4 regions of the Enterobacter vonholyi genome follow, and region 2 is predicted to be linked to each of the others. Evidence: predicted binding sites of a transcription regulator. Region 2 holds the regulator's gene; each other region holds the start of a gene.
The links. Region 2 encodes LexA, which represses DNA repair genes until DNA is damaged. Its sites were predicted from a motif close to TNCTGTATGTACATACAGNA; they were not measured.
Positions count from the first base shown of each region.

Region 1: sulA (SOS-induced cell division inhibitor SulA) is a predicted target of LexA. The motif match lies at 4,785-4,804, and genes of this name have one in related genera.
Region 3: sbmC (DNA gyrase inhibitor SbmC) is a predicted target of LexA. The motif match lies at 5,356-5,375, and genes of this name have one in related genera.
Region 4: rmuC (DNA recombination protein RmuC) is a predicted target of LexA. The motif match lies at 2,229-2,248, and genes of this name have one in related genera.

Region 1 covers NZ_CP162152.1:1,561,996-1,569,266, forward strand. The annotation lists gene fabA (3-hydroxyacyl-[acyl-carrier-protein] dehydratase FabA) at 1-311, opposite strand, end outside; gene AB3N39_RS07295 (Lon protease family protein) at 380-2,140, opposite strand; gene matP (macrodomain Ter protein MatP) at 2,327-2,779, shown strand; gene ompA (porin OmpA) at 2,845-3,900, opposite strand; gene sulA (SOS-induced cell division inhibitor SulA) at 4,255-4,764, opposite strand; gene AB3N39_RS07315 (TfoX/Sxy family DNA transformation protein) at 4,982-5,608, shown strand; gene yccS (YccS family putative transporter) at 5,565-7,271, opposite strand, start outside.
Region 2 covers NZ_CP162152.1:309,480-316,750, reverse strand. The annotation lists gene dusA (tRNA dihydrouridine(20/20a) synthase DusA) at 1-47, opposite strand, end outside; gene AB3N39_RS01450 (conjugal transfer protein TraF) at 130-1,440, opposite strand; gene AB3N39_RS01445 (cupin domain-containing protein) at 1,613-2,101, opposite strand; gene zur (zinc uptake transcriptional repressor Zur) at 2,217-2,729, shown strand; gene AB3N39_RS01435 (CsbD family protein) at 2,777-2,986, opposite strand; gene dinF (MATE family efflux transporter DinF) at 3,107-4,444, opposite strand; gene lexA (transcriptional repressor LexA) at 4,507-5,115, opposite strand; gene AB3N39_RS01420 (diacylglycerol kinase) at 5,224-5,592, opposite strand; gene plsB (glycerol-3-phosphate 1-O-acyltransferase PlsB) at 5,746-7,271, shown strand, end outside.
Region 3 covers NZ_CP162152.1:2,831,442-2,838,712, reverse strand. The annotation lists gene AB3N39_RS13405 (LysR substrate-binding domain-containing protein) at 1-716, shown strand, start outside; gene yoeI (membrane protein YoeI) at 936-998, shown strand; gene plaP (putrescine/proton symporter PlaP) at 988-2,346, shown strand; gene sbcB (exodeoxyribonuclease I) at 2,470-3,897, opposite strand; gene dacD (serine-type D-Ala-D-Ala carboxypeptidase DacD) at 4,105-5,271, shown strand; gene sbmC (DNA gyrase inhibitor SbmC) at 5,391-5,864, shown strand; gene AB3N39_RS13375 (FUSC family protein) at 5,957-7,015, shown strand; gene AB3N39_RS13370 (DUF496 family protein) at 7,174-7,271, shown strand, end outside.
Region 4 covers NZ_CP162152.1:4,238,184-4,245,454, reverse strand. The annotation lists gene metE (5-methyltetrahydropteroyltriglutamate--homocysteine S-methyltransferase) at 1-278, shown strand, start outside; gene AB3N39_RS19960 (dienelactone hydrolase family protein) at 329-1,135, opposite strand; gene udp (uridine phosphorylase) at 1,391-2,152, shown strand; gene rmuC (DNA recombination protein RmuC) at 2,292-3,749, shown strand; gene ubiE (bifunctional demethylmenaquinone methyltransferase/2-methoxy-6-polyprenyl-1,4-benzoquinol methylase UbiE) at 3,816-4,571, shown strand; gene ubiJ (ubiquinone biosynthesis protein UbiJ) at 4,585-5,190, shown strand; gene ubiB (ubiquinone biosynthesis regulatory protein kinase UbiB) at 5,187-6,827, shown strand; gene tatA (Sec-independent protein translocase subunit TatA) at 6,904-7,158, shown strand; gene tatB (Sec-independent protein translocase protein TatB) at 7,162-7,271, shown strand, end outside.

The DNA of each region.
Region 1 (7,271 bases), 1.3 Mb from region 2:
CCTTTACCTTCGCCACCCAGCCAGCCCAGATAGAAGCCAACCAGCTGCCACATCGCATCCAGACCCAGACAGCCAGGCATTACCGGATCGCCAATAAAGTGGCAACCGAAGAACCACAGGTCCGGGTTGATATCGAGTTCTGCTTCTACGTAACCCTTATCGAAGTTGCCGCCGGTTTCGGTCATTTTCACGACACGGTCCATCATCAGCATGTTCGGGGCCGGCAACTGTGGGCCTTTTGCGCCAAACAGTTCGCCGCGACCAGAGGCAAGAAGATCTTCTTTTGTATAGGATTCGCGTTTATCTACCATGTTCTCAGTAAGCCTTATTTTAGTGAAGGACGCAGGATAGCTAACACGTGTACGCTGAACAAGTCCGATCAGTTCGAACTAAACCAGCCCAGCCAGCGTAACGGCCATGGATAACGGTGACGAGCATCCTGCTGTGTTGCCTGAGCAATGCGCTCCTGGATAGTCTGCATCAGGGTGGTTTGCCCTTCGCCATCCCATACCAGGTTTGTCAGTAAGGGTAGTGCATCCTCAATCCCTTCGATGGCCCAGATGGCGAACTGCTCTTGTTCAACCGCATCCAGAATCTCCTGGCTAAGGCTTAAATGGCGTGCGTTAGGAGCAGGAATAATTACACCCTGCTTGCCGTTTAAACCGCGCTGCTGGCAGATAGAGAAGAAGCCTTCAATTTTTTCGTTGAGGCCGCCGACAGGCTGGGCACGACCGAATTGGTCCACCGAGCCGGTGATCGCGATGTTCTGATTGATGGGGACTTCCGCCAGGGCGCTGATTAAGGCGCACAGTTCAGCCATAGAGGCGCTATCACCATCCACTTCGCTGTAGGACTGCTCAAACGTCAGCGAGGCCGAGAAGGGGATCTGCTGCTCAAGCTGCAGCTCAGACATCAAAAACGCCTGCATGATCATCATGCCTTTGGCGTGAATGTTTCCACCCAGCTCGGCTTTGCGTTCGATGTCGGTAAATTCGCCATCGCCAATATGCACAACGCAGCTGATACGGGACGGTTCCCCGAATGCGCGCGGATGGCCAGGAAATTCAATCACCGACAGGGCGTTGATCTGCCCGACGCGTTCGCCTTCGGTTTCCACCAGAATTTGTTCCAGCAGAATTTCATCCTGCATACGGTCAGCAAGATAGCCTTCTCGCCATTCTCGCTGAGCCAGCATCTGGGTGAGCTGCTCTCCGGTGAACGCACCGTTACCGCTAATCACACCCACTTCACGCAGCTGTTTACCTATCCAGAGCGGGCAGAGTGGCAGCGTTTCCTGGTCACCGGTATAGCGCACCGCTTCGCGTATCAGGCCTGGCCACGCGTCAGCCGCAGGCGTTGGCAGCGCAAAACGTTCTGCAACGGTCATCACCCACTGGCACCACTGCGCCATATCGTCGGCATCGGCAATCTGGATATTATCTTCGTATTCGCTATATACCGCCTGCTCAGCCAGTTCGGGCTCCATTTCCTGGAAGTCCGCCAGCGACTCACGGTCGCCCGTCAGCACGACGGTTAACGACAGCGGCATAGACGGAATCGAGACAGGCAGGGGACGAGACTCATCGTAGCCGACCCAGTCGAAACGCTGCTGATGCACGATGGTTTTCAGACGCATCCACAGCAGCGGCTGCGAGAGCAGGGTACGCAGTGAGATGATGAGAACACCGCCATTTGCGCGATGTACCAGCCCCGGCTGCAGCGAAAGTTCGCCGTTAAACTGGCGCAGACAACCAAAGAGTTGTTCCGCCTCGACCCAGTTAGCGGTAACCACTTCGCCCTTAGCGGCAAAAGCGCCATCGGCCTGCGCCGCAGGTTCGAAAGTGACATCATGTCCCGCAATACGATACTGCCCGCCAAAAACGGCGTTCGCTTCCGGCTTCAGCTGACGCACAGCATCACCGAGCAGCGTCAGGTATTCCGCTTCTTCCGGGGCTTTGAGCAGCATGAAGGGCGCAGTTGCCCAGGGGCTTAACACCTGCTCCAGCGCGTAATGCAAACGGGGCTGCGTATCGCTAAGGATGAATTCGTGTTCTTTTGCGAGATCTGGCTGTGCAAACAGTTCCTGATAACTTTCGGTATCCGGAACAAGGTCACGCCATGCAAGTTTCGTAATGGTCAAAGTTGATGTTTTTTAGTCAGATGTAAAAGCGTGGAGTATACCGTAAGCGGGGGGCTGTACCCAAGCAGGATTGGGGATTTCGACAGGGCGAATGGCTGCATTCACTCACAGGATATGATTTCTTTTCAGCAGATTGCTAAAAAACTGATATTCTGAACAGAGTTACGTGGTAACACTGAGATCGCAATGAAATATCAACAACTGGAAAATCTCGAAAGCGGCTGGAAATGGAAATACCTGGTCAAAAAGCACCGTGAAGGGGAGCTGATCACCTGCTACATCGAAGCCAGCGCTGCGCAAGAAGCCGTGGATATTTTGCTGACCCTCGAAAATGAACCGGTACAGGTTAACGGGTGGATTGAGAAACACATCAATCCTGCGTTGTTAAACCGGATGAAGCAAACTATCCGCGCGCGACGCAAACGGCATTTTAATGCTGAGCATCAGCACACTCGCAAAAAATCAATCGACCTTGAGTTCGTTGTCTGGCAGCGCCTGGCCGGGCTGGCACAACGACGGGGAAAAACGCTGTCGGAAACCATCGTGCAGCTGATTGAGGATGCAGAACATAAAGAGAAGTACGCCAACCAGATGTCGACGCTGAAGAACGACCTTCAGGCTCTGTTGGGTAAAAAGTAGATTTTTTACTTTTCTTCAGACAATAAAAAACCCCGCATGGCGGGGTTTTTTTATAAGGCGATAACTTATGCCGCTGGCTGAGTTACAACGTCTTTGATGCCTTTAACTTCGATCTCTACGCGACGATCTGGAGCCAGGCAGTCGATCAGTGCAGCGCGAGCTTTCACGTTGTCACAGGTGTTGCCAGTAACTGGGTTAGATTCGCCCATACCACGTGGGGAGATCTTGTTAGCTGGGATACCTTTAGAGATCAGGTAATCAACAACAGACTGAGCACGTTTCTCAGACAGTTTCTGGTTGTAAGCGTCAGAACCGATACGGTCGGTGAAGCCCAGAACCACTACAGAACCGTCTTTAGGATCCAGGTTGCTCAGCTGGGTGTACAGCTGATCCAGTGCCTGCTGACCTTCTGGTTTCAGAGTCGCTTTGTTGAAGTTGAACAGAACGTCAGACTTCAGAGTGAAGTGCTTGGTCTGTACTTCTGGAGCTGGAGCCGGCGCTGGAGCAACAACTGGTGCTGCTTCTTCCTGCTGGCCGAAACGGTAGGAAACACCTACGCTCAGCATGCCGTTGTCTGGACGAACACCAACGGTGTTGCCGTCGCCGATGTTGTTAACCCACTGGTATTCCAGACGGGTAGCGATGTCACGGGTCATAGCCCACTCAACGCCACCAGCGAATACTGGGGAAACACCGGTGTCATGGTTGTCGCCAGAAATGTTGTTGCTGGAGTCAGCACGCCATACCATGCCGCCCAGACGGGTGTACACGTCCAGATCGTCAGTGATTGGGTAGCCCAGTTTAGCGGTCAGTTGAACGCCCTGTGCTTTGAAAGCGCCGTTGATGGTGTCGCCTTTGTATGGCATACGACCTAACCAGTCGTAACCCATTTCAAAACCAACATACGGGTTAACCTGATAGCCACCGAACGCACCTGCACCAAGCTGGCTCTCGTGAGTTGGGCCATCATTGTTCAGGCTGCTGTTGTACCAGCCAGTGTCGTGGAACTGAGACCAGCCCAGTTTACCACCTGCATACCAGGTATTATCTTTCGGAGCGGCCTGCGCTACGGTAGCGAAGCCAGCCAGTGCCACTGCAATCGCGATAGCTGTCTTTTTCATTTTTTGCGCCTCGTTATCATCCAAAATTCGCCATGAAAGTCTCAAGAGAGAATCACGGTTAAATCCTTCACCGGGGGGCGTGGTCAAATATAAATCTACCGATATCTTCGGCTTAGGCCGAGCACCCCTGGCGATGTAAAGTCTACAACGTAGCTGAAAACTTACAAGTGTGAAGTCCGTCAGGCATATGAAAAAAAAAGTTCCGTATACCGATTATTTAACATTTTTCGAACGAATTTTGTGCAATAAAATTAAGGAGAACCGCACCAGACAAGCCTTGCCGCAATTTTTAGGTCGGGAACTTAAATCCCATCTTGCGGTCAAAAAAAATTCCAGGAAAAATCTTAATTTCACTCAATGATACAAATTTGAGTGAATTTTTAGCCCAGAAAGTTGTCCTCTGCGGTAAGAATCCGATCGAACCGGACGCATAATGAACCCGATCGCATTCCCTTCTTCAGCGGCTTCAGTCAGACGGAAATGTTCTTCTTCAGTCAATTCTTCCGGTAACCATCCAATCACCACGCTGTAATTCCCTGTGCGTAACGCGCGGATCATCGACTCAACGGTATCGCAAGGCGAGAGTTGATTAATTTGCATGACTTTCGTCAGCGGCAGGCCGGCGGACTGAACCCACTCACGGCTCAGCTTTTGCTGAGGCGTGAGCCAAAGCTGCCAGCGCGATTGCTGACCGAGCTGTTGTAATAACGGCAGTAACAGAAGTTGCGTTAACAAGGGCTGGTCTTCACGATAAACCACTTCACTGATAAGCCCCGTGGAAACACGCTCGATGGAATTCTGCGAGACATTGCCTGCAGCAGAAGAGAGAGAGGTAGCGCGATTTGCATAGCCTGAAGTGTGCATATTCATTCCAGCCCTGTAGTTACTGTATGGATATACAGTAACCCCTGTATGCCCAAAGATCAACCTCATTTTCGGAAAGCGACTCGCAAAATTCATTCAATCTTGATGCTCCTCGAAAAATCATCTTGCTCAACGACGTTAAGTTGCCTATTTTCCTGCTAACGGATCCGCTAGTAAGAAATTTAGTTGTTACTTTATGATTTTGAAGGGAAATATCATGAAAAAGATATCTTATGAACGGATTTATAAATCTCAGGAATACCTCTCCCCGTTGGGCGAGATTCATCACCGCGCGTTGTTTGGCGGCTATACCCTTGCGGTGGATGATGCTGTTTTTGCCATGGTCTCAGATGGCGAGCTTTACCTTCGCGCCTGTGAGGAGAGTGCCAAATACTGTGTAAAAAATGCCTCCTCTTTTTTGACGTTGATGAAGCGAGGCCGTCCGGTGCTGCTCAACTATTATCGTGTTGATGACGGATTATGGCAGGACAGGGAGCGGTTACTTCAGCTCTCCTCGTTTGCGCTCAGTGCGGCAAGAAAAGAGCGTTATCAGCGCCATCAACGAAACCGACTCAAGGATCTGCCAAACCTGACCTTTCAGCTTGAAGTCTTGCTCTTTGAAGCTGGCATCACCAATGAGGAAATGTTGCGGGAGCTTGGTGCAAGGGCGTGCTGGCTAAAGATGCGGGCAAAAAATAAAGCGCTGAGTATTAAAGTTCTCTTCGCGCTGGAAGGGGCTATCGAGGGGCTGCATGAAGCGGCACTCCCGGCAGACATTCGCCGGGAGCTCACGGAGTGGTTTAATGCGTTGACTGAGCCACAGGAGAATCACTCCTCCAGGTAGCGATGTGCTGTTGCAGCCGGCAAATTTCAGGCAGCAGAGCGATAAGCAGGCCTATCTGCTGAAGCACCAGAGGTGCTTTACTGTCGTTTCCCGGGTCTAGATGCGCAATGCGTTGAGCCAGTTCATCCAGCGCCTGTTCAACGCGCGGCTCATCGGCTGGTCGATGATGAAGCGCGTCATCGACATAACAGACGGCGTCATCGAGCAGGTTGAGAATACCCGGGTTGGTGAGTTTCTCACGGTGAGCGCCCAGCGTCGAAATATAGCTGGTGAACGTATGGTTCAGGCAGAGCAGGCGGAACGCGGTCTCACGAATATCCGCCGTGGCGCGAGGCTCCGTCGACATGTTAGAGACTACGGAGGCCAGTTCCGCATCACTGTTGTGCGCGTCGCGGCGGGCTATCCGGTAAGCCAGGCGGTTATCGCGGCCCTGATGATACTGCTCCAGGATCGCGTCAAGGTATCGACAGTTGGCGTTCATCGCCCTGTCTACCACGCGCGGCAAATTTCGGAAACGCCAGTCCGGCCAGATAAAGCTGACCGCGGCCCAGGCAATCGCACAGCCAATCAGGGTATCGATCACTCGGGGCAGGGCGACTTCAAACCCTTCACCCAGCAGGTTAAAGCAGAGCAGCACCAGCAGCGTGATGAACATGGTGGCATGGGCGTACTGCACGTTGCGAAACGCGAAGAACAACACGCCGGTGATCACGATCAGGATCAATTGACCTTCAACGGAGGGCACGAAATAGAGCACCGGAAGGCCAATCGCGACGCCAACCAGCGTGCCGATAATACGCAGCGCAAGACGATGTCGGGTGGCATTATAGTTCGGCTGGCAGACGAACAGGCTGGTCAGCAGGATCCAGTAGCCGTGATGCAGCCCGGTAATCTGGATAAAGGCATACCCCACGCACAGCACCAGCGACATTCGCACGGCGTGCCGAAAGAGAGCCGACTCCGGAGTAAAGTTGCGGCTCAGCCGTAGCCACATATCGCTAACGCTGTGTACGCTGTCATCAGCAAGCTGGTTTTCCACCTCACTGCCTGGCAGCGCCATCGCTTGTTCGGACTCAATGGTTGCCAGCTGGGCATCAATCGCACGCAGGTTGTTAAGCAGAAAACCCAGCGCTTTGATGTGTTCCGGTGACGTTCCGCTGGCCTGAACGCGGTCGAGTGCCGCATCAAGATGGCTGAATACGCGTTCAAAGCGGGGGTCATGCTGATAGGGCGTGCGCAGCAGAATGGAGTGAGAGAGCTGTTGGCACGCCTGGGATTGCATGGACAGCAGACGCTGGAAGCGGAACATCACGTCGCTGTAGCGGAACTTCTCGCGCAGGGCGGCATACTGAACGTGCGAGGAGCTGGCGCGTTCATGAATGTCCTGGGCTGCAAAATAGTAGTGAAGCGTCCGTCGTGTTCCGCGCTGACCGCGATCGCCGCGCAGACGGGTAAGCAGGGAAGCTTTTGTCTGATTAAGAGTGGCGACCAGCTGGCCATTTGCCAGGGCCAGATCGTAGAGCGGCGCCTGGCTTTCTTCCTCGATGTCCGGGTCGAACAGCCGGGATTTCAGTTCCAGATAGCGGGCTAGCTGCTCAAAGCTGCGGGCAAGGTTATCCTGCAGCGGGCGAACCGGGAAAATCAGATGACCGGTTAGCGTCAG
Region 2 (7,271 bases):
ATGGAGAAACGGTGTGCGGGGAAAGCGGTCTGTGATTCTGACGACATGGCGAAGTTTTAAGCATCTGGTGGAAAAGGGGCGCTACTATAGCACAAAGAAAAGCCGGAGGCGCAGCGCCTCCGGTTGACTTTAGAACGTCATGCTCAGCTGAGCCCCTGCGCCCCAGGTTTCATCTTCACCGTACAGGCCCATCAGGTCAACATGCACGGTGCTAAACGGCGCGAAACCGACACCGCCGGTAAAGACATTGCTGTCGTTACCCTTCACGTCTGCACGATAACCCGCACGGACCGCCAGCCAGCTCAGCGGCGTCACCTCGGCACCGACACCCACGTACTGCGACGTATCTTCGCTCTTGAAGCCTTTGGTTTCGGTCAGATCGCCATCGGCGGTCAGCGTCACCAGGTCGTTGTGCCAGGCGGCACCGGCGGTTACCAGCGGGCGGATCTGATAGGTGTCTTTATAGCTCACCACTTCTCCCGTACGGCCATTGCGGATACGGATATCTTTGGTGTCGATATCGCGCGACATCAGGTTTTGTCCGCTCACGCCAACGGTCCAGTGTTCGCCGAAATCGGCCGCAATACCGGCATCCACGTTGAAGCCCGTATCGTCAGTACGGTAGCGGCTGTCGTTCCACTTGTTACTGTCGTAATCGTAGATTGACGTGGTGTAGTTATAGACCCAGGTTTTTTGCAGCTTTGGCGTCACGCCCACGGAAACAGGGACGCCGCCGAGGTCAAACTGGCGGGCAACGGCAACACCATAGTCGGAGACAATCGCTGCCCGGCCAGACGCGGTTGAGTTGAGGTTTTTAGTGATCTGATCCGTGCCGTTCAGCGCAGCGTCCAGGGCAACACCGGCAGCCACCACATTACTGCGTTGAATACCGCGCAGATAATCAATATCCTGCTGATCGATAGACGAGCTCACCCGGCCATGGGCATAGCCTTTCGCCATGAAGGCTACCGAAAGGACATCGTTAGGGATACTCACCGCAAGCCCTGCACCAGCCGTTGCGCGTGCGGTTTTGCCTTTGAGATAGTCCAGCTCATCGGCCAGATCTTTGGCCGCGCCCTGGAATTGATTAATGGAACCTAATGGATTGGTGATAATTTCTCTTGGCGTGAGATTATCAACCACATCCTTGTAGTGATTGATTTTGTCGTTGATGGTATCAATCTCGTCCTGAAGATTGTCCTCATCCGTTACCTGTACGCCAACGGACGGCAAAATGACCGTCACATCATCGTCAGGTTTTGCCTTTGCCAGCAGCGCGGGGTTGATTAATGCCCCACTGCCATAGCTCCCGGAGGCAACGCCAGTGCCACCCATTGCGTCGCTTCGTGATTCTGTCCAGGTATTGGCTGCTCCCGCCTGATTTGCCATAAACAAGGAAACAGCGATACTAACCACCGAAAATTTAAAATTTTTTTTCACAGTATGCCCGTTATAGTCTGTTATGAAATAACCCCTGTCTGTTATCACCCAAACAGGAACGAACTATTGCTGTGAATAAGTAGTAAAAGACCCGCTATTTCTATCCCTAAGTAAAACTCCCTTACGGCCTGTTATATTTTGTGACGGCCCTCAATATTTATAGAAGAGGAAATTATTTTTTCCCAGGTTTTCCATCATGCGGTCCAAAAAACTGGGGCGGGTGGTCTACCCAGCGATCCTCTCGGGTAGCGGCATAAACCGGGTTAAGCGGATAGTATATGCGGTTATGCTTCTTGTTAGCCTCGCCAACGACCAGGAGCCGAACCTCGTCGTCCGTGTTGTTGATAAAGGTATGACAGATGCCGGTACCGGCGGGAAAACCTACGCTGTCGCCAGGCTCCAGCTTCCACAAGTAGCCATTAATCCAGGCGTCAGGGTGGCCTTCAAGCACGTAAATAAACTCTTCTTCGTCGCTCTCCGCATGCGGATAGGACGTCCTGCGCCCAGGCGGCAGGCGCTCATGATGGATACCAATACGCCCGAGCCCAAGCTTTCGAGCCAACGGGGCGCCGATAGAAAAAAGCTCATCGCTATCTGGATAGGTCGAATCATCCGCGACTTCTACGTCGCGCCAGTGCCGAATACAGTCAGGTTTTTTCATTGTTTATTTCCCGGTTTGTAATGGGTCAGGTATAGCACAGACTGGTGGATCTCGGCGTTTTTACCAGAACATGATAAAGTGAGGGTTTTCCGTCCTATAACATCCGGGGTGCTACATGGATAAGTCCACAAAAGAGCTGTTAGCGCAGGCCGAAAAGCTGTGTGCGCAACGCAATGTGCGCCTGACTCCGCAGCGCCTTGAAGTATTACGCCTGATGAGCCTGCAGCAGGGTGCCATCAGCGCCTACGATCTGCTCGACCTGCTCCGCGAAAGCGAGCCGCAGGCAAAGCCGCCGACGGTCTATCGCGCTCTGGATTTCCTGCTTGAACAAGGGTTCGTGCACAAGGTGGAATCCACCAACAGCTATGTGCTGTGCCATCTGTTCGATCAGCCCACCCACACATCGGCTATGTTTATCTGTGACCGCTGCGGCGTGGTGAAAGAAGAGGCTGCGGAAGGCGTGGAAGACATTATGCATACGCTGGCAGCGAAAATGGGGTTTGCCCTGCGTCATAACGTGATTGAGGCGCACGGGCTCTGTTCCGCGTGCGTGGAGGTGGAAGCCTGTCGCCATCAGGACGCGTGTCAGCACGACCACTCTATCCTGGTGAAGAAAAAGCCGCGTTAACGGCAAAAGAAAAGGCGGCCTGGAGCCGCCCTGTGGGTTATTCAGCGTTACCAGCGGTAGTCGTTACGGGTTTCCCAGTCTTTGACTTCGTTTTCCGCCTGATCTTTCGCGTAGCCGTAACGTTCCTGAATTTTACCGACAAGCTGATCGCGTTTACCTTCAATGACGGTCATATCGTCATCAGTCAGCTTACCCCACTTTTCTTTCGCTTTACCTTTGAACTGCTTCCAGTTGCCGCCGATTTCGTCTTTATTCATCATCGTGTCCTCTTAGTTAAGCGTCGGGTCGTAACGTCCGTTACGTTCTTTTCTGCTGGACGTGATAATTATTGTAGTTAAGGATTCCGTAGTTAATTTCATATTCGGAATCTTTAACCGTCACGATATATCGTGGCGCGAAGAGAACCAGGTATCGTTTTGCCAGTGGCGGTGCCAGATAAACGCCAGCGATAACCCGCGCAGCGAGAGGAAGACGGCCAGGGCCAGCCACAAACCGTGATTACCCAGCCAGGGAAGCGTTAGCAGCGTCAGACCAAACCCTGCCGCCGCGACCGCCATGCTGTTGCGCATTTCCGCTCCGCGCGTCGCACCAATAAACATGCCGTCCAGCAGATAACACCAGACGCCGACCACCGGTAAGATGACTTGCCAGAGGAGATAGTGACTCGCCAACTCGCGCAGAGCAGGTATAGACGTCAGCAATGCAACGATCTGCTCACCAAAGCAGGCGTAAACCAGACCAAAGGCCAGCGCCACCAGTCCCGACTGACGGCAGGCTGCCCGCCAGACATCCCGAAGCTGCCCGCTTTCTCGCGCACCGTACGCCTGCCCGGAATGCGCTTCAACCGCGTAGGCAAAACCGTCCAGCGCATAGGCGGTAAAGGTCAGAAGCGTCATCAATATCGCGTTGACCGCCACGATTTCTGGCCCCAGTCGAGCCCCGAAAACCGTCAGCGCGCCGAAGCAGAGCTGAAGAAGCAGCGAGCGCAGCATGATGTCACGGTTGAGGGCCAGCAGCTTACGGATATTGCCGCGCCATGCGGTTTTGAGCAGCGCCAGTGAGATCCCGCGCATCGACAGCACGCGCCAGACCATCCACAAGCCAATGATAAAGGTCCCGTATTCGGCAATCGCCGTCGCTAGCGCCGCGCCCCGCACGTTCATATGCAGGCCCATCACCAGCCAGATATCCAGCACAATGTTGAGAAGGTTGCCCACCACCAGCAAAATCACTGGCGCCCGGGCATACTGAACGCCCAGTAGCCACCCCAGCAGAACCAGGTTAGCCAGCGACGCTGGCGCGCTGAGCCACCGGATTTCAAGGAAACGTCGCGCCTGATCCAGTACCGCCTCGCTGCCGCCAACGATATGAAGCGCAAGATCGATCAGGGGTGTCCGCAATACAACGATTAATGCACCCGCGCCAAGCGCGAGTATCAGCGGCTGCACCAGCGCGCGCGCCAGACGCAGCGGATCTTTCGCACCATAAGCCTGTGCGGTAAGACCGGTGGTGCTCATGCGTAAAAAGAGCAACAGCATAAACAGGAAGCTGGTTGCCGTCGCGCCAATCGCCACGCCGCCAAGATAAACTGATGAATCAAGATGGCCTATAACGGCAGTATCAACCAGTCCCAGTAAAGGCACGGTAATATTGGAGAAAATCATCGGCAGGGCAAGACGCCACAATGCCTTATCTGATGCCGTCAGTAGTGACATGCGAAATACCGGGAAAGGTAGATGAACAGGCTACAGCGGAAGCGTAGCCTGTCAGGAAGAGATTACAGCCATTCACCGTTACGAATCACGCCTACTGCCAGACCTTCGATAGAGAAGTTCTGTTCGCGGAGATCGACCACAATTGGGGTGAACTCGTTGTTTTCAGGCAGCAACTGAACGGTGTTACCCTGTTTTTTCAGACGTTTGACGGTGACTTCATCGTCAATGCGCGCGACAACCACCTGGCCGTTACGCACATCCTGCGTTTTATGTACCGCAAGCAGATCGCCGTCAAGAATACCGATGTCTTTCATCGACATGCCGCTAACGCGCAGCAGAAAATCAGCGCTCGGCTTGAACATGGCTGGATCGACCTGGTAATGACCTTCAATATGCTGCTGTGCCAGTAAAGGCTCACCGGCAGCAACACGACCTACCAGCGGAATGCCCGTCTCTTCTTCTACTAGCAGTCGGATACCGCGTGACGCGCCTGATACAATCTCAATCACGCCTTTACGCGCCAGCGCTTTCAGGTGTTCTTCGGCAGCATTCGGAGAACGGAAACCCAGACGCTGCGCGATTTCCGCACGCGTAGGTGGCATACCCGTCTGGCCGATATGATCCCGGATGAGATCAAACACCTCTTGCTGCCTGGTCGTTAACGCTTTCATTCCGCCCCCTGGGTGTATATACAGTTATGCTGTGAGTATATACAGTCAAAGGCGATTTTGGAACCAAAAACTGCACAAAAAACCAGGGACTTAATTATTCCTCGAGGCTCATCGGAAATGTGACCAAAGCAGCGTGACCCAGGTGATAACGGCAGTGATAATCGCCAGTAACACGGCAGCAGATCCCATGTCTTTTGCGCGGCCAGAAAGCTCATGGAAATCGGAACCGATGCGATCCACAACGGCCTCAATAGCGCTATTAAGAATTTCCACTATCATCACCAGAAGTACGGAACCGATAAGAAGTACGCGGGTAATAGCATCAACATCAAGGAAACAGGCGACGATCACCGCGATGATAGCGGCGACGCCCTCCTGGCGAAACGCGGCCTCGTTGGCCCATGCGGCACGGAAACCTTTCCATGAATAGCCGGCGGCTTTGATGATACGTGTTAACCCAGTGGTATTATTGGCCATTAAAAGAACCTTTTTAAAAAAGAGCGTCAGTAACAGGAGCCGTAGCGCGTTTCGCTACAGCCTGAAGTATGACGGGTAACAACAGAAATTTTGCGCGCTTTCTGTTATCCTTGCGCCGCAATTGCATTATTAACCAGAGGCTTTACATCGTTTATGTCCGGCTGGCCACGAATTTACTACAAATTACTTAATTTACCATTAAGCATCCTGGTAAAAAGCAAGTCTATCCCAGCAGAACCCGCGCTGGAACTGGGGCTCGATACGTCGCGTCCCATTATGTACGTTTTGCCTTATAACTCGAAGGCTGACTTACTGACGCTTCGCGCCCAGTGTCTGGCGCATGACTTACCAGATCCGCTTGAACCGCTGGAAGTTGACGGTACGCTGCTGCCGCGCTACGTGTTCATCCACGGCGGGCCGCGCGTGTTTACCTATTACACGCCGAAAGAAGAGTCCATCAAGCTGTTCCATGACTATCTCGACCTGCACCGCAGCAACCCCGATCTGGATGTGCAGATGGTGCCGGTATCGGTGATGTTTGGTCGTCGTCCGGGCCGCGAAAAAGGTGAAGAGAACCCGCCGCTGCGCATGCTTAACGGCATCCAGAAGTTCTTTGCGGTCTCCTGGCTGGGACGCGACAGCTTTGTACGTTTCTCCCCTTCCGTTTCGCTGCGTCGCATGGCGGACGAGCACGGCACCGACAAGATCATCGCGCAAAAACTGGCGCGCGTAGCGCGTATGCACTTCGCTCGTCAGCGCCTCGCTGCCGTAGGGCCACGCCTCCCGGCGCGTCAGGATCTGTTCAACAAGCTGCTGGCTTCCAAAGCGATTGCCCGCGCCGTTGAAGATGAAGCGCGCAGCAAGAAAATTTCGCATGAGAAAGCTCAGCAGAACGCCATTGCGCTGATGGAAGAGATTGCAGCGAACTTCTCTTACGAGATGATTCGCCTTTCCGATCGTATCCTCGGCTTTACGTGGAACCGCCTCTATCAGGGCATCAACGTCCATAACGCCGAGCGCGTGCGTCAGCTGGCGCATGATGGCCATGAGATTGTCTATGTCCCCTGCCACCGCAGCCACATGGACTACCTGCTCCTTTCCTACGTGCTCTATCATCAGGGGCTGGTACCGCCGCACATTGCTGCCGGTATCAACCTGAATTTCTGGCCAGCAGGTCCGATTTTCCGCCGCCTGGGCGCGTTCTTTATTCGTCGTACCTTCAAGGGTAACAAGCTCTACTCCACCGTGTTCCGCGAGTATCTGGGCGAGCTGTTCAGCCGCGGCTATTCCGTGGAGTACTTCGTGGAGGGCGGGCGTTCCCGTACCGGTCGTCTGCTCGATCCGAAGACCGGCACGCTGTCGATGACCATCCAGGCCATGCTGCGCGGAGGTACCCGTCCGATCACGCTGGTGCCTATCTACATCGGCTACGAGCACGTGATGGAAGTGGGCACGTACGCGAAAGAGCTGCGTGGCGCGACCAAAGAGAAAGAGAGCCTGCCGCAGATGCTGCGCGGCTTGAGCAAGTTGCGCAATCTTGGTCAGGGCTACGTGAACTTCGGCGAGCCGATGCCGCTGATGACGTACCTGAACCATCACGTTCCGGAGTGGCGCGAGTCCATCGATCCTATCGAAGCGGTGCGTCCGGCCTGGCTGACGCCAACGGTTAACGGCATCGC
Region 3 (7,271 bases), 1.9 Mb from region 2:
AAGTTCTGCATACCGTTCGCGAGCTGGAAAAACAGGCCGTTAAGCTCCATCAGGGATGGGAAAACGAGCTGGTTATTGGCGTGGATGATACCTTTCCGTTTTCTCTCCTGACGCCGCTGATTGAAGCTTTTTATCAACACCACAGCGTGACCCGTCTTATCTTTATAAATGGCGTGCTGGGTGGCTCCTGGGATGCTTTAACGCAGGGAAGGGCGGATATTTTTGTGGGTGCACTCCATGAGCCTCCCCAGCTGAGCGATTTTGGTTTTGCCCGGCTGGGCGTGCTGGAGCAGGTATTTGCCGTGGCGCCCCATCATCCCCTGGCTCAGGAGCCTGAGCCGCTTAACCGTCGTATGATTAAAGGCTACCGCGCCATCGTGGTTGGGGACAGCTCTCGTCCGGAATGTTCGGCCTCCTCGCAGCTGCTTGATGAGCAGGAGGCCATCACCGTTTTCGACTTTAAAACCAAGCTGGAGCTGCAAATAAGCGGCCTGGGCTGCGGCTATTTGCCCCGCTATCTGGCGCAGAGGTTTATTGACAGCGGTGCGCTTGTTGAAAAACAGGTACTTGCTCAAAACAGCCATGAGTCGGTGTGGGTGGGCTGGAATGAACAGACCGCCGGGCTGGCCAGTGCCTGGTGGCGCGACGAAATTTTAGCAAATAGTGCTATCGCCGCTGTTTATGCTCAGGGCAGCGTCGAGAAATCAGCCAGTTAGCAAAAAGAAAATTACCCGCTGCGTTGCAAAGTATTGCCTTTTGTATCCGATGTGGGGCAAAATGCCGCCGCTGCAACCAAATGAATAATCGACGATATAAAAGGCGTCGGTTATTTTTTTTTGCATGTACGAAACGAAACTAAAAACCAAGAGGCCGGGCTTCGTACCGGATAGATATTTACTAAAATCCGACAGTTGTTGTCGCTGAGGAAGAAACAAATGGGGCAATTTTTCGCTTACGTGGCGGTTATCACCTTAAAGGAGAATAACTATGTCGCATAACGCAACTCCAAACACCTCTCGCGTGGAATTACGTAAAACGCTTACGTTGATTCCGGTTGTTATGATGGGCCTGGCCTATATGCAACCGATGACGCTGTTCGATACATTCGGTATCGTATCAGGCCTCACAGACGGTCATGTGCCGACGGCTTACGGCTTCGCGCTGATTGCGATCCTCTTTACCGCGCTGAGCTACGGTAAGCTGGTTCGCCGCTATCCGTCTGCCGGTTCCGCCTACACTTATGCACAGAAATCCATCAGCCCGACGGTTGGCTTTATGGTGGGCTGGTCTTCGCTGCTCGACTACCTGTTCGCGCCGATGATCAACATTCTGCTGGCAAAAATCTATTTTGAAGCGCTGGTGCCATCGATTCCATCCTGGATGTTCGTCGTGGCGCTGGTGGCCTTTATGACGGCCTTCAACCTGCGCAGCATTAAGTCTGTTGCCAACTTTAACTCCGTTATCGTTGTGCTTCAGGTTGTCCTGATTGCCGTTATTCTTGGCATGGTGATCTATGGCGTGTTCCACGGCGAAGGCGCTGGTACGCTGGCGAGCAGCAAACCGTTCTGGTCTGGTGATGCGCATGTGATCCCGATGATTACCGGGGCAACCATTCTGTGCTTCTCCTTTACCGGTTTTGACGGGATCAGCAACCTGTCCGAGGAAACGAAGGATGCAGAGCGCGTGATCCCGCGTGCCATCTTCCTGACGGCGCTGATTGGCGGTCTGATCTTTATTTTCTCGACCTATTTCCTGCAGCTGTACTTCCCGGATATCTCTCGCTTCAAGGATCCGGATGCGTCTCAGCCAGAAATCATGCTGTATGTGGCGGGTAAAGCGTTCCAGGTTGGCGCGCTGATCTTCTCCACCATCACCGTACTGGCATCCGGTATGGCCGCGCATGCAGGCGTTGCGCGTCTGATGTACGTAATGGGCCGCGATGGCGTATTCCCGAAAAGTTTCTTCGGCTACGTGCATCCAACCTGGCGTACCCCGGCGATGAACATTATCCTGGTCGGTGCGATCGCGCTTCTGGCGATTAACTTTGACCTGGTGATGGCAACGGCGCTGATTAACTTCGGTGCGCTGGTGGCGTTTACCTTTGTTAACCTGTCGGTTATCTCTCAGTTCTGGATCCGTGAAAAGCGTAACAAAACGCTGAAAGATCACTTCCAGTATCTGTTCCTGCCGATGTGTGGTGCCCTGACCGTGGGCGCGCTGTGGGTTAACCTGGAAGAGAGCTCGATGGTGCTTGGCCTGATTTGGGCGGGTATCGGCCTGATTTACCTGGCCTGCGTTACGAAGAGCTTCCGTAACCCGGTTCCGCAGTACGAAGACGTCGCGTAAGACTGTGTCGGGTGGCGGTTACGCCTTACCCGACCTACATAACCCGTAAGCCCGCGTAAGCGCAGCGCCGCAGGGCAAAAAAAAACCGGAGACCATCGCCTCCGGTTTTTTTATTTCTGACTTTCAGACTATCTCTTGCGCGTACTGGAACAGGGATTTCAACAGTGCCTGTTTCTCAGCATTCCCTTCATACTGGCCATAAAGCATTTCCAGCTCCTGAGCATAGCTGTGCAGATACTCTGGGGTAAATACGTTGCGACGGTGCTGCAGCCAGCGTTCCTGCTCTGCTTCATCCAGGGTTCCCGGGTAATTACGCGCGCGGTAATTAAACATCAGCTTTTCGATGCGCTTATCGGCGAAGGTGATATCAAGCGCCGGTAAGTTACGCGGCTCGGTTTGCAGAACGATATTCATGGCCGCGCGATCGGCATCGCTGAAGAAGCCGTTATAGAGCTGGGCATCCACGTTTTCAGACGGCACGAATGGTTCCGCCTCGGCAAAGATAGCAACCACTTTCTCGCGCACCTGCGGGTTTTCGCGCAGCACTTTCAGGTTATCGAGGCAGTGCTGACGGTTGATGCCCAGCCTGTCTGCATCTTCCGGGCGCAGCGTGTTCGCCTGAGCGAGTACCGGACATTTATTTATATGCACCAGTTTGACCGGCACCGCGGGCAGATCGCCGAGTTCATTTTTTGGCGTGTACAAACGTTCGCGCAGGGTATCGCTGTCGAGCTCCAGCAGGGGTGAAATATCGCCCGCCAGGTCCACCATGATGACCGCATTACGGTTGTCCGGATGCCACGCCAGCGGGGCAACCCAGCTGGTATTGCCGCGCCATGCACCAAACATGCCGGAAATATGCACCAGCGGCTTCATCTGCGGTACGTCGATAAGGGTCATAAGCTTCTGCTTGCTGCGATGGCTTAGCAGATACTCAAACAGCCGGGGCTGTGCGCTTTTCACCAGCTTCGCCATGGCAATGGTGGCATAGACGTCCGCCATCGCGTCGTGGGCGTTGCTGTGCTCGATACCGTTGGCGCGCGTCAGGTGTTCCAGCCGGAAGCTGGTCAGCCCTTCCTCATTTTCCGGCCAGTTAATGCCTTCAGGACGCAGGGCGTAGCAGGCGCGCATGATGTCGAGCAAATCCCAGCGTGAATTGCGGTTCTGCCAGCTCCAGGCATAGGGATCGTAGAAGTTGCGATAAAAGATATTGCGCGTCACTTCGTCATCGAAGCGGATGTTGTTGTAACCGACCACGCAGGTATTGGGGACGGTAAACAGATCGTGGATGCGTCGGGCGAATTCTGCCTCGTTAACGCCTTTCTCCCGCGCTTCCTGAGGGGTGATGCCGGTAACCATGACCGCGCCGGGCTGCGGCAGGTAGTCATCCGCAGGCTTGCAGTAAAAGGCCTCGGGCTCGCCAATAATGTTGAATTCGTCGTCGGTACGGATGGCGGCAAACTGCGCCGGTCGGTCCAGCGCCGGGTGAGTGCCAAAGGTTTCGTAGTCGTGGAACAAAAAAGTCGGGCGAGCGGCAGAGTCAGACACCAGTAATACCATCCTGTTAAAAAATGACGTCACTATGGTAAACGATCGCGCGGGTCAGACCGAATAAAAAGCACCGCCGCGTGGCAAATTTGCGCGCCAGCTTCAGAGAAAAATCTGCGTTCTGTCACATTTTTTTGCAATTAAGCCAGGTAACGACATCAGAACTCCCGTAAAAAGGTCATCGATTTTTACTGACCTGAGGATATACCGTTGAAACGCCGTCTGTTTATTGCTGTTTGTTTACTCGCTTCGAGTGTCTCATCTGCTTTTGCGGCCGAACCACTGGATTTTTCGCCGCAGCCTCCGGCCATTCAGGCTGGCTCCTGGGTGCTGATGGACTACACGACTGGTCAGATTTTAACGGCGGGCAACGAACATCAACAACGTAATCCGGCGAGCCTGACCAAGCTGATGACGGGCTATGTGGTTGATCGGGCCATTGATAGCCACCGCATTACGCCGGACGACATTGTCACCGTAGGGCGTGACGCGTGGGCAAAAGGTAACCCGGTTTTTGACGGCTCGTCGCTGATGTTCCTGAAAGAGGGCGATCGCGTCTCCGTGCGCGATCTGAGCCGCGGTCTGATAGTCGATTCCGGCAACGACGCCTGCGTGGCGCTGGCCGATCACGTGGCGGGCGGGCAGCCGCAGTTCGTGAAAATGATGAACGACTACGTGCAGAAGCTGAACCTGCGCGATACGCATTTTGAAACCGTCCACGGGCTGGACGCGCCGGGCCAGCACAGCTCCGCCTATGACCTGGCCGTACTCTCCCGGGCCATCATCCACGGCGAGCCTGAGTTTTACCATATGTACAGCGAAAAGAGCCTGACCTGGAACGGGATCACCCAGCAAAACCGTAACGGCCTGCTGTGGGATAAAACCATGAACGTGGACGGCCTTAAAACGGGGCATACCTCGGGGGCTGGCTTTAACCTGATTGCGTCTGCCGTAGACGGCCAGCGCCGTTTAATCGCTGTGGTGATGGGGGCGGACAGCCCGAAAGGGCGTGAGGACCAGGCCCGAAAACTGCTGCACTGGGGACAGCAGAATTTCGATACGGTGCAGATCCTGCATAGCGGAAAAAAAGTGGGGACGGAGCGCATCTGGTACGGCGACAAGGAACAGGTGAAACTGGGAACCGACCAGGACTTCTGGCTGGCCTTGCCGAAAGCGGAAGTGCCGAACATCAAAGCCAAATACGTGCTGGATAAAAAAGAGCTGGAAGCGCCGATTGCCGCGCATCAGCGGGTCGGGGAAATCCAGCTCTATGACCGCGATAAAGTGGTAGCCCACTGGCCGCTGGTCACGCTGGAAGCCGTTGATAAAGGCGGCCTGTTCTCTCGACTGAGCGATTACCTGCATCACACGCTCTAACGGCAGATGAGCAGACTGGCAGGGTTGCGAGTCTGCTCACATAATAAACACTCCTCGTTTGCTGATAATGATAATCCAGCTTTATAGTGTATAAATATACAGTAATAAATGGAGGCAGCATGGACTACAGCATTAAGCAGCAACAGAAACGTAAGATTGCCGGTTTTCATTTGGTCGGCCCGTGGGAACACACGGTAAAGCAGGGCTTTGAACAGCTGGTCATGTGGGTTGACGGGCGTCACATTGAGCCGCTGGAGTGGGTGGCGGTCTATTACGATAACCCGGATGAGGTCCCGGCAGAAAAACTGCGCTGTGATACGGCCATTACCGTACCGGACGATTTCGTTATTCCGGAAAACAGCGAAGGCGTCATGATGACGGAAATCGCGGCCGGGGACTATGCCGTGGCGACGGCTCGCGTGGAAAACTACGACTTCGCCACGCCCTGGTATCAGTTTTTCAATTCCCTGCTTCAGGACAATAAGTACCAGATGGCGCTTAAGCCCTGCTTCGAACGCTATCTCAATGACGGCAATGCGGACGGTTACTGGGATATCGAAATGTATATCGCCGTCGAGCATAAAACGGTTTAAGCCTGCTAAATGAAGGGTTTTTCAGCCGGGAACGATCCGCCCGGCTGAAAACACAGTACAATTGTGGTTTGCCGTGTAGCTGGAGAGCGGGTGTGCGTCCCGACAAATCATTAACCCCTTTTGAAATTCGGTTGTATAAACATTACCGCGTGGTGCACGGGTGTCGCATCGCGCTGGCTTTCATATTGACGTTTGTACTGGTCCGTTTGCTGGATGTTCCGGAAGGGACGTGGCCGCTGATCACGCTGGTGGTGGTGATGGGGCCTATCTCGTTTTGGGGGAACGTGGTCCCGCGCGCCTTTGAACGAATTGGCGGGACCGTTCTTGGCTCTGCCCTGGGTCTTATTGCGCTGAAGCTGGAGCTCATCTCATTTCCGGTGATGCTGGCATGGTGCGGTGCCGCTATGTTCCTCTGCGGCTGGCTGGCGTTGGGCAAAAAGCCCTATCAGGCGCTGCTGATTGGTATTACTCTCGCGGTGGTTGTCGGGGCGCCCGCCGGGGATATGACCACGGCGCTGTGGCGAAGCGGGGATGTCATCCTGGGGTCACTGCTGGCCATGCTTTTTACCGGTATCTGGCCGCAGCGGGCTTTTCTGCACTGGCGTATTCAGATGGCTAACTACGTTACCGCCTTTAACCGCGTTTATCAGGCCGGTTTTTCCCCTAATCTGGTCGAGCGCCCGCGGCTGGAAAAGCACCTGCAAACCATCCTTAACGACGTGGTTAAAATGCGCGGCCTGATCACGCCCGCCAGCAAAGAAACCCGCATTCAAAAATCGATTTTCGAAGCTATCCAGACGGTAAGCCGCAACCTGGTCTGCATGCTTGAACTGCAAATCAACGCCCACTGGGCTTCGCGTCCCAGCCATCTTTTGATGCTTAATGCGCAGACCCTCAAAGAGACTCAGCAGATGACGCAGCAAACGCTGTTGACCATCGCTCATGCGCTTTATGAAGGCAACCCGCAGCCGATACTGGCCAACAGCGAGCGACTGAATGAGATCGTCGCGGAGCTGAAGCAGTTAATCAATGAACGCCAGAGCGATAACGTGGCTGAAACGCCTATTCATGGCTACGTCTGGCTGAGCATGGAACTGGCGCGGCAGCTTGAGCTGTTATCGCACCTTATTTGCCGGGCGCTGCGCAAATAAAAGGCGTATGTGACGGCTGCTGCTTCGATTCAGCAGCAATTGGGGTTATGATAGCTTTAAACGATATACTCATTGTCATTCGCAGCCGCTGTCAGTAAGGTTATTGTTACAACGGTTGCCTTAACGAATCCGAATCTCACATTATCAGGGGTGTAAAAATGGAAACTACCAAGCCTTCGTTCCAGGATGTTCTGGAATTCGTCCGCCTGTTCCGCCGCAAAAACAAACTGCAGCGTGAAATCCAGGACGTTGAGAA
Region 4 (7,271 bases), 540 kb from region 2:
TCACTATTGAGACCTCGCGTTCAGATATGGAGCTGCTGGAGTCGTTTGAAGAATTCGACTACCCGAACGAAATCGGGCCGGGCGTGTACGACATCCACTCCCCGAACGTGCCGAGCGTGGAGTGGATTGAAGCCCTGCTGAAAAAAGCGGCCCAGCGTATTCCGGCAGAGCGTCTTTGGGTAAACCCGGACTGCGGACTGAAAACCCGCGGCTGGCCTGAAACCCGCGCAGCGCTGGCGAACATGGTGAAGGCAGCGCAGAATTTGCGTCAGGCGTAGGGGTATTGGATGGCCCGGTAAGGCGTAGCCGCCACCGGGCGTTTTTGTTATTACGCTTTCTTACCACCGTACTGGCTAAACCACGCCAGCATTCTCTGCCAGCCATCTTTTGCTGATTCCGCGTGATAGCTCGGACGATAATCGGCGTTAAACGCATGCCCGGCATCCGGGTACACCACAATCTCCGCCTTCGCATTGGCCGCACGCAGCGCATGGCGCATGGTTTCTACCGAATCCAGCGAAATACCGGTGTCCTGACCGCCATAAAGCCCTAACACGGGGGCATTTAACTCGGTGGCGATATCGACGGGATGTTTAGGCGAATTCAGCGTTTTTTCACCCACCAGTTTGCCGTACCAGGCGACAGCAGCTTTGAGCTGCGGGTTATGCGCGGCATACAGCCAGCTAATGCGACCGCCCCAGCAGAAACCGGTGACCAGCAGACGATGCGGATCGCCGCCGTTGCGCGCCGCCCAGCTGGTGACATGATCGAGATCGGCCAGCACCTGCGAGTCCGGGACTTTGCTGACCAGGTTGCTGAGCAATGTTGGAATATCACTGTAGTCGTTCGGATCGCCCTGACGGAAGTAGAGCTCTGGCGCAACGGCCAGATACCCTTCCAGCGCCAGCCGGCGGCAGAGGTCGCGAATGTGTTCGTGAACACCAAATATCTCCTGAATCACAATCACGATGGGTAGCGGACCCTCTGCCGATTTGGGTCGGGCGTGATAAGCAGGCATATTCTCCCCCTGCGAGGGAATAGAGGTCTCGCCCGCGGTAATTGCTGCTTCTGGAGTCGACACGATGGTTGAAGCATGTGGGGCCGCAGCAGGTGCAAAACCGGTTTTTTCAGTCATGGCATTCTCCGTACCAATGAGTTAGCGCAAAGGTAAATATAGACACCAGGTTAACAACTCACAGTGCCTTAAACGGTCTATCTTTTGTGCAGCACCTGGCGATATAACTTGTTAATGTGATGTAAATCACTTTTTTATGGAAATTCAATGTAACCATTTTCATTCATGGTGAGGTTCGTCACGAAAATATGCTTACTGCTTCTGTAAAGTACCGTTTTACTTCTTCTGACTAACCGACCCACAGAGGAGTCACCTATGTCTAAGTCTGATGTTTTTCATCTCGGCCTCACTAAAAACGATTTACAAGGGGCTACGCTCGCCATCGTCCCTGGCGATCCGGAGCGTGTGGAAAAGATCGCCGCGCTGATGGATAAGCCGGTCAAGCTGGCTGCCCATCGTGAGTTCACCACCTGGCGCGCAGAGCTGGATGGCAAAGCGGTGATCGTGTGCTCTACCGGTATCGGTGGTCCGTCTACGTCTATTGCTGTTGAAGAGCTGGCGCAGCTGGGTATCCGCACTTTCCTGCGTATCGGTACGACCGGCGCTATTCAGCCGCATATCAACGTCGGCGACGTTCTGGTCACGACCGCCTCCGTCCGTCTGGACGGCGCAAGCCTGCATTTTGCACCAATGGAATTCCCGGCAGTGGCTGATTTCGAATGTACCACCGCGCTGGTTGAAGCTGCGAAATCCGTAGGCGCAACCACTCACGTGGGCGTAACCGCGTCTTCCGACACCTTCTACCCGGGCCAGGAGCGTTACGATACCTTCTCAGGCCGCGTGGTTAGCCGTTTCAAAGGCTCAATGGAAGAGTGGCAGTCCATGGGTGTGATGAACTACGAAATGGAATCCGCAACGCTGCTGACCATGTGTGCAAGCCAGGGTCTGCGTGCCGGTATGGTGGCGGGCGTTATCGTCAACCGTACCCAGCAGGAGATCCCGAACGCCGAAACCATGAAGCAGACCGAAAGTCATGCAGTGAAAATCGTGGTGGAAGCAGCGCGTCGCCTGATCTAGTCCTCTCTTCTTAAATCAAAGGCCGACACGTTCGGCCTTTATTTTTTGCGTAGCGCCTCGCAGGAAAACCCTTTCAAACTGGACGTTTATACAGCACAATTCTATTTTGTGCGGATAATACGTTGATGCAGGGGGCATTGTGGATATCTCAATCCTGATTTACGCGGTGATTGCGTTGGTGAGCTTAGGGATTGGCTGGCTGATTTCCAGCTACCAGCATGCGCAGCAGAAGGCCGACCAGCTGGCTGAGCGAGAAGAGATGGTCGCAGATTTAAGCGCTATAAAACAGCAGCTTGCGCTGAGCGAACACTGGCGCGATGAGTGTGAGTTGCTCAACAACGAGCTGCGCAACCTGCGTGATATCAACACGTCACTGGAGGCCGATCTCCGCGAAGTGACCACACGCCTTGAATCCACCCAACTGCATGCGGAAGACAAAATCCGCCAGATGATCAACAGCGAGCAGCGTCTCAGCGAACAGTTTGAGAATCTCGCGAACCGCATTTTTGAGCACAGCAACCGCCGCGTTGACGAACAAAACCGCCAGAGCCTGAACAGTCTGCTGACGCCCCTGCGTGAACAGCTGGACGGCTTCCGCCGTCAGGTACAGGACAGCTTTGGTCAGGAAGCCCGCGAGCGGCATACCCTGGCGCATGAAATTCGCAATCTCCAGCAGCTGAATGCCCAGATGGCGCAGGAGGCGGTCAACCTCACCCGTGCGCTGAAAGGGGATAACAAAACCCAGGGCAACTGGGGAGAAGTGGTGCTGACCCGCGTCCTGGAAGCTTCAGGCCTTCGGGAAGGGTACGAATACGAAACGCAGGTGAGTATCGAAAACGATGCCCGCTCGCGCATGCAGCCGGATGTGATCGTGCGGCTGCCGCAGGGCAAAGATGTGGTGATTGACGCCAAGATGACGCTGGTAGCGTATGAGCGTTACTTCAACGCGGAGGATGACTACACCCGCGAATCGGCGCTTCAGGAGCACATTGCCTCGGTGCGTAATCACATTCGCCTGCTCGGCAGAAAAGACTACCAGCAGCTGCCGGGTCTGCGCTCGCTGGACTATGTCCTGATGTTTATTCCGGTAGAGCCCGCATTTCTGCTGGCACTCGACAGACAGCCTGAGCTTATAACCGAAGCGCTCAAAAATAATATTATGTTGGTCAGCCCCACCACGCTGCTGGTGGCGTTACGCACCATTGCGAACCTGTGGCGCTATGAGCACCAGAGTCGCAACGCGCAGCAGATTGCCGATCGTGCCAGCAAGCTGTACGACAAAATGCGCCTCTTTGTGGACGACATGTCTTCAGTCGGGCAAAGCCTGGATCGTGCGCAGGATAACTATCGCCAGGCGATGAAAAAACTCGCCTCCGGACGTGGCAATCTGCTGGCGCAGGCTGAATCATTCCGCAGCCTGGGGGTAGAAGTTAAACGCGAGATTAATCCGGAATTGGTCGAGCAGGCCACCGCCCAGGACGACGAGTTTCGCCTGCGAGAAGGGGCGAACGAACAAAAGACAAACAGTGAAGACAACACGTTAGCGGCGGATTCATCACCAGACGAGATTCCAGCGCGTTTTTTTCGCGGTGGTTGAAACGTAGGGCAAACGCGCCCAATCTGATACACTTCACGAACATTTTACTGATAAGCAGGCTCTAAGATGGCTGACGATTCACAAGACACAACGCACTTTGGCTTTCAGACTGTCGCCAAAGCGCAGAAAGCTGACATGGTGGCCCACGTATTTCATTCCGTGGCGGCGAAGTACGATGTGATGAATGACCTGATGTCGTTCGGCATTCATCGCTTGTGGAAGCGCTTCACCATTGACTGTAGCGGCGTGCGTCGCGGACAAACGGTGCTGGATTTAGCTGGCGGTACGGGCGATTTAACCGCGAAATTCTCTCGTCTGGTGGGTGAAACCGGCCGCGTTGTTCTCGCCGATATTAATGACTCCATGCTGAAAATGGGACGCGAAAAGCTGCGTAACATCGGCGTGGTGGGGAATGTGGAATATGTGCAGGCAAACGCCGAAGCGCTGCCGTTCCCGGACAATACCTTTGACTGCATCACTATCTCCTTCGGTCTGCGTAACGTGACCGATAAAGAAAAAGCGCTGCGCTCCATGTACCGCGTGCTGAAGCCGGGTGGACGCCTGCTGGTGCTTGAATTCTCCAAACCGATTATTGAGCCGCTGAGCAAAGCTTACGACGCCTATTCCTTCCACGTGCTGCCGCGCATCGGTGAGCTGGTGGCTAACGACGCTGAAAGCTACCGCTATCTGGCGGAATCTATCCGTATGCACCCGGATCAGGACACATTAAAAGCCATGATGCAGGATGCAGAATTTGAGAACGTTGAATATTTCAACCTGACGGCGGGTGTCGTCGCGCTGCATCGCGGTTACAAGTTCTGAGTGGAGGTGTCCCGTGCCCTTTAAGCCCTTAGTCACCGCAGGTATCGAAAACGTACTGAATGCCTTTCTCTATCGTGCTCCGGCGCTGAAAGCAGCGCGTCAGCGGCTAAACGGGAAGATATTACGTATTGTTTTAAAAGAGTTCTCGACGCCGCTTGTGCTGGTATTCAGCGAACGCCAGCTTGACGTTCTGGGGGCGTGGGAAGGTGAAGCTGACTGCTCGGTCATCACGCACATGAGCGTGCTGCCAAAACTGCGCGATCGCCAGCAATTAACGGCGCTTATCCGCAGCGGTGAGCTGGAGGTGGAAGGCGATATTCAGGTCGTGCAGAACTTCGTTGCTCTCACCGATCTGGCGGAGTTCGATCCGGCAGAGCTGCTCGCGCCTTTTATCGGCGACATTGCTGCCGAAGGCATCGGGAAAGCCCTTCATGGTGGCGCCTCCTTTGCGCGTAAAAGCCTCCAGCGCCAACAACGCTATGTGGCGGAAGTGATGACTGAGGAGTGGCGAATGGCGCCCGGGCCACTGGAAGTTGCATGGTTTGCGGAAGAGACCGCTGCTGTTGAACGCGCGGTTGATGCGTTTACCAAACGGCTGGAAAAACTGGAGGGCAAATGACGCCTGGTGAAATTCGGCGCCTCTATTTTATTATTCGCACCTTTTTGAGCTACGGGCTCGACGAGCTTATTCCCAAAATGCGCATCACGCTGCCGCTTCGCATCTGGCGGCGGATGCTGTTCTGGATGCCCAATCGCCACAAAGGTCAACCGCTGGGTGAGCGTCTGCGCCTGGCGCTGCAGGAACTCGGTCCGGTATGGATTAAATTCGGGCAGATGCTCTCGACCCGCCGCGACCTCTTCCCGCCTCTCATTGCCGATGAGCTCGCAATGCTTCAGGACCGCGTCGCACCCTTTGACGGCGCGCGCGCGAAAAAGCAAATTGAAGAGGCGATGGGAAATGTACCCGTCGAAACCTGGTTTGACGATTTCGATATTCAGCCGCTGGCGTCGGCCTCTATCGCGCAGGTGCACACCGCGCGTTTGAAAGAAAACGGCAAAGAAGTCGTTATCAAAGTTATTCGTCCGGACATCCTGCCAGTCATCAAAGCGGACATGAAGCTGATTTATCGTCTGGCGCGCTGGGTGCCACGCTTGCTGCCGGACGGGCGCCGCCTTCGTCCACTGGAAGTGGTGCGGGAATATGAAAAAACGCTGATTGATGAGCTTAACCTGCTGCGCGAATCGGCAAACGCCATTCAGCTGCGCCGCAACTTTGAAAACAGCCCGATGCTCTATGTACCTGAAGTCTATTCTGACTACTGCAGCCAGAACATGATGGTGATGGAGCGTATCTACGGTATTCCGGTTTCGGATGTCGTAGCCCTGGAGAAGCAGGGAACAAACATGAAGCTCCTGGCCGAACGTGGCGTACAGGTCTTCTTTACCCAGGTATTCCGCGACAGCTTTTTCCATGCGGACATGCATCCGGGCAATATCTTTGTAAGCTACGAACACCCTGAGGACCCGAAATATATCGGTATCGACTGCGGGATTGTGGGGTCGCTGAACAAAGAGGATAAGCGGTATCTGGCTGAGAACTTCATCGCGTTCTTCAACCGCGACTACCGTAAGGTGGCCGAGCTGCACGTCGATTCCGGCTGGGTGCCGCCGGACACTAACGTCGAAGAGTTCGAGTTTGCGATCCGAACCGTTTGTGAACCGATTTTTGAAAAACCACTGGCGGAAATCTCCTTTGGGCACGTACTGTTGAACCTGTTCAACACGGCTCGCCGGTTTAATATGGAAGTTCAGCCACAGCTAGTTTTACTCCAGAAAACATTACTTTACGTTGAGGGTGTAGGCCGACAGCTCTATCCTCAGTTAGACTTGTGGAAGACTGCGAAACCTTTCCTTGAATCCTGGATTAAGGATCAGGTTGGCATTCCGGCGCTGGTGCGCTCGCTGAAAGAGAAGGGCCCGTTCTGGATAGAAAAAATGCCTGAAATTCCCGAACTGGTTTATGACAGTTTGCGTCAGAGCAAGAACCTTCAGCACAGCATGGATAAAATCGCCCGCGAGCTTCAGTCCAGCCGTGTTCGCCAGGGACAGTCCCGCTATCTCTTTGGGATTGGCGCAACGCTGCTGCTGAGCGGTACGCTGCTGCTGATCAACCGTCCGGACTGGCAGATGATGCCAGCCTGGCTGATGGCTGGCGGGGTGGTAGTCTGGCTTGCCGGATGGCGAAAAACGCGCTGAGTTTGCGTCGCCATCGATGGGTCGCATACGTATAATGCGACCTGACTCATTAATCATCTATCCCTGAGGAACATGTATGGGTGGTATCAGTATCTGGCAATTGTTGATCATTGCCGTCATCGTCGTGCTGCTGTTTGGCACCAAAAAGCTCGGTTCTATTGGTTCCGATCTGGGCGCGTCTATCAAAGGCTTTAAGAAAGCGATGAGCGATGATGAGAGCAAGCAGGATAAAACCAGCCAGGACGCTGACTTTACTGCTAAATCCATCTCCGACAAGCAAGAAGAAGCCAAAAAGGAAGACGCCAAACGCCACGATAAAGAGCAGGTATAAGTCGTGTTTGACATTGGTTTTGGTGAGCTGCTGCTGGTCTTTGTGATTGGCCTGATCGTGCTGGGGCCGCAGCGTCTGCCGGTGGCGGTGAAAACCGTTGCGGGCTGGGTGCG